DNA from 2 places in the Paenibacillus sp. NPDC055715 genome. Region 2 is predicted to be linked to the other one. Evidence: riboswitches for the same ligand, from Rfam matches in the RefSeq annotation. Region 2 holds a riboswitch; the other holds the start of a gene.
What was found. Region 2 has a riboswitch for cyclic di-GMP ahead of ACWGOO_RS20645 (transglutaminase domain-containing protein). Riboswitches for the same ligand answer to the same signal wherever they lie in the genome.
Positions count from the first base shown of each region.

Region 1: another riboswitch for cyclic di-GMP. It lies ahead of ACWGOO_RS08295 (glycosyl hydrolase); the one in region 2 lies ahead of ACWGOO_RS20645 (transglutaminase domain-containing protein).

Region 1 covers NZ_JBSHGA010000003.1:259,644-263,060, reverse strand. Annotated here, with positions in the region: gene ACWGOO_RS08300 (hypothetical protein) at 1-348, opposite strand, end outside; gene ACWGOO_RS08295 (glycosyl hydrolase) at 398-1,984, opposite strand; cyclic di-GMP riboswitch class I at 1,998-2,078, opposite strand; gene ACWGOO_RS08290 (sugar phosphate nucleotidyltransferase) at 2,232-3,417, opposite strand, start outside.
Region 2 covers NZ_JBSHGA010000019.1:24,623-28,039, forward strand. Annotated here, with positions in the region: gene ACWGOO_RS20635 (DUF445 domain-containing protein) at 1-388, opposite strand, end outside; gene ACWGOO_RS20640 (AraC family transcriptional regulator) at 677-1,564, shown strand; cyclic di-GMP riboswitch class I at 1,664-1,743, shown strand; cyclic di-GMP riboswitch class I at 1,784-1,866, shown strand; gene ACWGOO_RS20645 (transglutaminase domain-containing protein) at 1,880-2,686, shown strand; gene ACWGOO_RS20650 (collagen binding domain-containing protein) at 2,873-3,417, shown strand, end outside.

The DNA of each region.
Region 1 (3,417 bases), on a different contig from region 2:
ATTCGTGGACGCATTTAAACCCGGAGAGATATCTCCACTGCTGAGCAATACCGGAGCCGTTGTACTCTCTGCTATGGACATCGCTGACGATGTTTCTTTAGCAGACGACTCGGTAGGGGCCGCAGAAATAATGACTTTGCCCTTACCGACCACACCTTTAAATTCGGCTGAAGAGTCATCCTGCTGACCGAGCTTCCATACCAGACTGGCCGCCGCTACTTTATCCGTCTGAAGTTTTTCACTCTTTGAAGGCGTATGAATAAACCAGGCGATCATCGCCATAGCTGTGGCCCCCAGTAGCCCGGCCAATACTACTATATACCTTTGGGTCAACCATTTTTTCATTATTGTGTTTCACCCTTTCTCCTCGAAATTTTGGGTGGGAAAGGAGTATATATCAGGGAAGAAACAAAGCGTTGCCGGGAATCACCACTTTCGCTTCATGCTGACTTTCCCACATCAGACGTGCCATTGCGTCGCCTTTTTCATCATAATATTCAACTTTCAGATCTACCATTTTGCCTGCTTGCAAGGTAATGCTGCCCTTGCGTTCGGTCCAGCTTTGTTTGAACCAGCTATCAATAATCAGCTTGCCGTCTACCCATACACGAATACCATCATCAGATATCGTGGTAAACGTATAGGTCTCACTATATTGCGGATTGATTTTGCCCGTCCAGCGGACCGAGAACTGGTCAGCCTTCACCTCGGGATCAGGCGAGGCGGCGCGCCAGTTATAGTCCAGCTTACTGTCCGTGCGAACCAAAACGGCGGTGCCGTCTAGATTCATGCTGTTATAATATTCACCCCGCAGTCCGTTTGTGTGGACTATATCCGAAACAGATGGGGGAACGGTCACTACTGGCGGTGCCGGGATAGGATCGCTTTGTCCCTCGTCCGGTAAGGTCGGTACATCTGTCACGGGCTGTTGAAAGGCTGCCAGCCCTTTTTTCACATCATCTCGCGTTAAGCTCCTCGGATCATTCATATAATCCTGAATTTGATCCGTTGTATTATTCTCGGTCAGCATATTGCCCCAAGTCATGGAATACACCCATTTGGGCTGAGCCTGCATTACCTCGGGACTGGGCACCTCACCTTGTTCCCCAATGGCAATCGGCTTATTCTGTGCCAATCCGAGCAGTCCTTCATAATGACTTTGCTTAAAATCATTGTTGTAGATGTCTACAGCCAAGATATCCACTTTGTCATCCCCCGGATATTTCGGGGTATATGGGACAGTGTACGAATTAGGAGCGTTCGGACTCCATACCCACAGGAGATTGTTCAGTTGATGCGTGTTTACAAAACGGTCATACATAATATTCCACAGCTGATTAAAATTATTTTTGTTTCCCCACCAGAACCAGCCACCGTTCATTTCGTGGTAAGGTCTCCATAATACTGGAACGCCCGCATCACGAAGCTGCTTTAACGATACAGCGGCCTTATCCAGATCGGCAATGAGAAGATTATATTGCGTAGTACCTGGCGTCACGTATTTATTGAACTCCTCCTGGCTTACTTTCGCCTGCACATTGGCCCAAGTCAGTGGTTTACCCGGCAGCGGTTCATGATAAGTCATCGTAACTATGCCGCCAGCTTTACTCCAACGTATAGCGCTATCGACGACATTTTTACGTTGTGCTGCCTCCGTAGCGGCGGACTGACCAGAGATGGCTCCCATCTCGTAGCCATGTACACCAGCATATGCATTACTGATTTCTTGGACTCTGTTACTGAATTCATCCGGACTTTCCAAATAATCATGCTGACCGGTGACTGTTTTTTCCCCCGAGATGCTGAGTAAATAGCTGTATAGTTCTCGGGCCTGAGTAGAAGCGTTCGAATTAACAGGTTGTAATATAGCGGCATTCGCCACGAACAGAGATTCACCAAAACCGACGGGCAACAAAGAAAAAAGTATAACAAAAGGGAGTACATGACGTATCAGTCGATATAGAGGAATAAAATTAAATCTCACTTTTGCTCTTCCTTTCGGTAGCCAGGCTGCCATCCTTATAGAAGGCCCTTTAGCTTTGCGTACCTACCTTTCGACAGGGCTGCATTTATCGTTGGAAGGAGTTTGGATTCCTTCTTATCCTAAATATCGACTCTTTTTTGCCAAAATTTAATAGCTCATGTTCATGAATTTACATATTTTCGCGTATTTTCGACAGTTTGTGCTAAAAAACTTCATATAATGGCCTTTTATCACCTTTACGAAATAGTTATGAAATAAACTGGTGACGGGAAATTTCATCCCAATCCATGCAAAAGCGGACAATATCCTCTTCGACCAGCTCAGAACCTGTCTGTACCTCGATCAATTCCACATCCGTCACGGCCAAAATGCTATGCTTCGTCCCTTCTGGAATGCGAACCACATCACCAGCCTTCACCTTATGCAGCTTTTCATTCAAAATAATTTCTGCTTCACCGCTAATAATGGTCCAAATTTCACTCCGTTTGAAATGAAGCTGGTAGCTGATATTTTTCCCTTGCAGCACACGGATTCGCTTGGTCAATACCTCGTTGCCCTCGTCATACTTCACATAATCCACTACCCGATAATGCCCCCAACGGCGCTCTTCGTACATTGGACGCTGATTATGAGCCTTGAGCACTTCCTTGATGCGCGGGCTTTCCGCCTTATTGGTCACAAGGATGCCATCCGGGCTGGCGGCTACGATCAGATCATTCGTTCCGATGATCGCCACGGGAATGTCCAGTTCGTTGATCAGGCTCGTATTGACGCAATCTTTCGTTACCACACCTCTACCCACTTGCTGATGGGACATTTCTTCCGTTAGGGTGTTCCAGGTACCCAAATCCTTCCAAAATCCATCATACGGAAGAACAACGATTTCCTTCTCCTTCTCGACTACCTCGTAGTCAAAGCTGATTTTTTCCAGGGAAGCGTATTGCTTTTGCATTTCTTCATAGTTCAGCGGCAATCCTTGGGATGCCAAGATATCGAGCAAGTAACCCAATTTGAATGCAAAAACCCCGCAGTTCCATAGAGCATCGCGTTCAATCAGACGCTCCGCCTGCTCCCGGTCGGGTTTCTCTTGAAAATGGCTCACTTCACGATAGCCTGTGCTACCTTGGGTGGCATCGTTTTTCGGAATAATATAACCATATTTCTCAGATGGATAGGAAGGGACGACCCCAATTAATGCAAGCTTGCCCCCACTCTCCTGAAGTGTGTGCTCCAACTGGGCGACTGTACCAAAGAAAGCTTCATCCACATAAGGATCTACAGGCAATATAGCAATAATTTCATCAGGCGAAACACCAGCGATGGAATATAGATAGGTTGCTGTCAGCGCAATGGCGGGAAAGGTATCTCTGCGTTCCGGCTCAACGATGATGCGTGTATCCTGCCCAACCTGACTTTGAATCATTTCGACCTGC
Region 2 (3,417 bases):
CATCTATAGATGCGGCCGCTTCCAGCGTGGGCAAGCCCTTTTCCACACCATCCAGCATCAAATCGGCCAGCTGGATATCGGCAATTTTAGATGCGATACTTTCTTTGCCCAGCAAGTTATTTTCCACCGTACTCACCAAGGTACTCGTGAGCTTGTCCCTGTTCTTGGGAAGAAGCGCCGTGTGCGGAATCGGAATGCCCAGCGGGTGGCGGAACAATGCCGTGACGGCGAACCAGTCCGCCAGTCCTCCGACAAGCCCAGCCTCGAAAGCACCTGCTAGCAACCGAGCCCAGCTATATTGCTGAAAAGGCAACATAGCTGCAAAGCCCGCTCCCAGAATAACGAGCGACCAAGCCGCTGCGGTTTTTGTATTTTTGGGTTTTCCCATCCTATAATCCTCCAAACTGACTGTCGAGTAAGTGAAGCCCTATATCTGTATTACCCATCATATCATTGCCCGTATGAATTCCAAAGCTAACGTTACTCTATTTCCTATTATATTAGAACGCACCGGAGTAGAATAAAAAAATATTTCAAAATATTATTCGCTACATGCATTTAGGTGATGTGATAAAATAAACCGTATTAATAGGAAACCATGTGTAAATCACCATTTTGTTTGTTAAACAAATAGCGACTAGCTTGATAAATTTGCTCTTTTGTAAAGGAATTGGATATGACAACAGACCAAAAAAACAACGAGAATGGGACCCCTTGGAGCAGCGATCCAGCCGTCATTGCACGTACTCCCTCCGCTTTTGCCAAGCGATCCCTTTTTTATATACAGGAGATAGGTTATTTCAACAAAACATCTGCTTATGCCATGAAACGGAAGGAACTCACCTCGTTTCTGCTCGTTTTTACGTTATCAGGCCAAGGGGAATTGCTGTACCGGGAGAAAAAACACATATTGAAGCCTCATGATATGTGTTTCGTTAATTGTGAGGAATACGTACAGTACAGCACCGCTGGTCATGAAGCATGGGAGTTTATCAGTGTAAATGTGTACGGCAATCTGATCGACAATTTCTACGAACAATTTGCCAAGCACAACAAGCCTGTAATATCACTCAACGATCCATGCACCATATTGGACAAGCTGCATTCCCTGTTATGCGTACAATCTGACAGAACTCTCTCTGCTGAACTGGTGACATCCAGACTCATCAGTGAGTTGCTGACGTATATCTTGCAGCACCCCTACGATCATCCGTATCTAAACCAGAATACGATCACCGAGGTACGCAAGGTTCAGCAATATTTGGAGCGATCCTACAGTGAACGAATTACGCTGGATTCGCTGGCAAATATGTTTAAGTTAAACAAATTTAATCTCGCTAAAAACTTCAAGAAACAGATCGGATTTTCTCCTATCGATTATCTCATTAATGTTCGCATCACAGCGGCTCAAGGCTGGCTTAAAACCAGTGACGAATCCATTGTGGATATCGCACGGTTTGCAGGGATTCCCAACACCAGCCATTTTATCAACCTATTCAAGGAACATGTCGGAGAAACCCCGCATTCCTTCCGGAAAAAATGGGGGAATCGATCAAAACTATAATCTCATCTATCCGACGACTTTGTCGAGAAACAGAGAACATCTGAGATTGTGCTTGCCTGATCGGGAGCCCAACTGATAGAATGATAGATATAGACTGTTCAGGATAAATGGCAAACCTGTCGAAAGGCAGGGACTCAAAGCTACAGGGCCTTCTTTTAAGATGGCAGCCAGCTATCGGTTGAAGAGGCTCTTTGTCGCGTTTTTTTCCTGAAAAACTTTATACGATAATAGCAAACCTGTCGAAAGACAGGGACGCAAAGCTATAGGGCCTTCTTCATTAAGATGGCAGCCTGGCCGCCGAAAGGAAGTTTTTCTATGAGGAAATTGTCATATTTTCCACTCATTTTAGTATTTTTGTTAACTCTCTCTCTACATACGACAGTATTTGCTGCCGGAAGTCAGGAGTGGCTGAACCAAAATAACGTAAACCACGGTATTGTTAGTATACGTTATCCTGTCAAGTCCAATGTCAAAACCAAGATCGTAATTACCAAGGATGGGGAGAAATACTCTTATTATCTGAATTCGAGCAAACCTGAGGAAACATTCGCTCTTCAAATGGGCAATGGCAATTATAACATTCGTTTATTGGAGCAGCTAACTGATAATCAGTATAAAGTGTTAGGTGAAGAAACGGTCCAGTTAAATTTGAATGACAGTAAAACCATATACCTCAATTCTATTCAAAATATTGACTGGAGCGATGCGGATCAGGCGATCCGGAAAGCCAAGGAATTAACCAAGGGTGCAACGACAGATAATGAAAAGGTGAAACGTATTTACGAGTATGTCATTAGTCATATTAAATACGATTCCAACCACCCTTTTTCCTTATCAACAGACTATCTTCCACAAATTGACCGTACACTAGTTTCGCAAAAAGATATTTGCTATGGGTACGCTTCACTGTTCGCCGCCATGCTTCGAAGTGTGGATGTTCCAACCAAGCTGGTTATGGGTGAATCCTCCTATGTGAATACTTACCACGCCTGGAATGAAGTCAATATCAACAATCAATGGATTATCATTGACACTACAGTAGATGCCGCTCTAAAAGACGGAAAACAGAAGTTTGCAATGGCCAAAGAATCCTCCAAATACACAAAAACAAAGCAATATTAATTCTCTTAGAAAGCCCTGATCACTGCGATCAGGGCCTTCTTCTATTCTTGTTAAGATAAGGAAGGTATTGTATACTTAGTCAATCATTCAAAACCTATCGTGTTGAATATACTAATTCCGGGACAAGAAAGAGAGGGGAACCAAATCCGCCCGGGTACTTTCCATAATATCAAGGAGACTAAGAGTATGAGAACAAAAATAAACGTAACGATTATTGTGCTATTGCTTATTCTCCAAAGCTTTTTTAGTGCAGCGCTGGCTTACGCAGAAACTTCGACCACAGCTGTACCGGGAAGCGCTGTAAGCAATCCTACGAATACAGTTATGGAAGATGTATACAGTATCCCAAATCCTGAACCATTAGGGAACTCCATTTTAACCAAGCTGATCTTGACGGATGAAACCGGCTGTATTATTGATGCTGTATATAATCCTAGCGTCCGTGTAGACATTGGTGCAGCAGTCCAGTTGAGCTATGAATGGGAGATTCCTGACAATAAGTATAGAGCAGGAGATACCTTCACCTTTAACTTACCGGAACAATTTGAAATTTACACAGATATCTCGTCTCCGTTGATTACAACAGATGGAGCGGTTGGTACCTTTACGGTAGATCGTCAAGGGAAGGTCATTATGACCTTTAACGATTACGTAGAGAATCATTCCAACGTAATCGGAAAACTGCAAGTAAAAACCGAGTTCAGTAAAGAAATTGTAAAGGGCAGCACAGA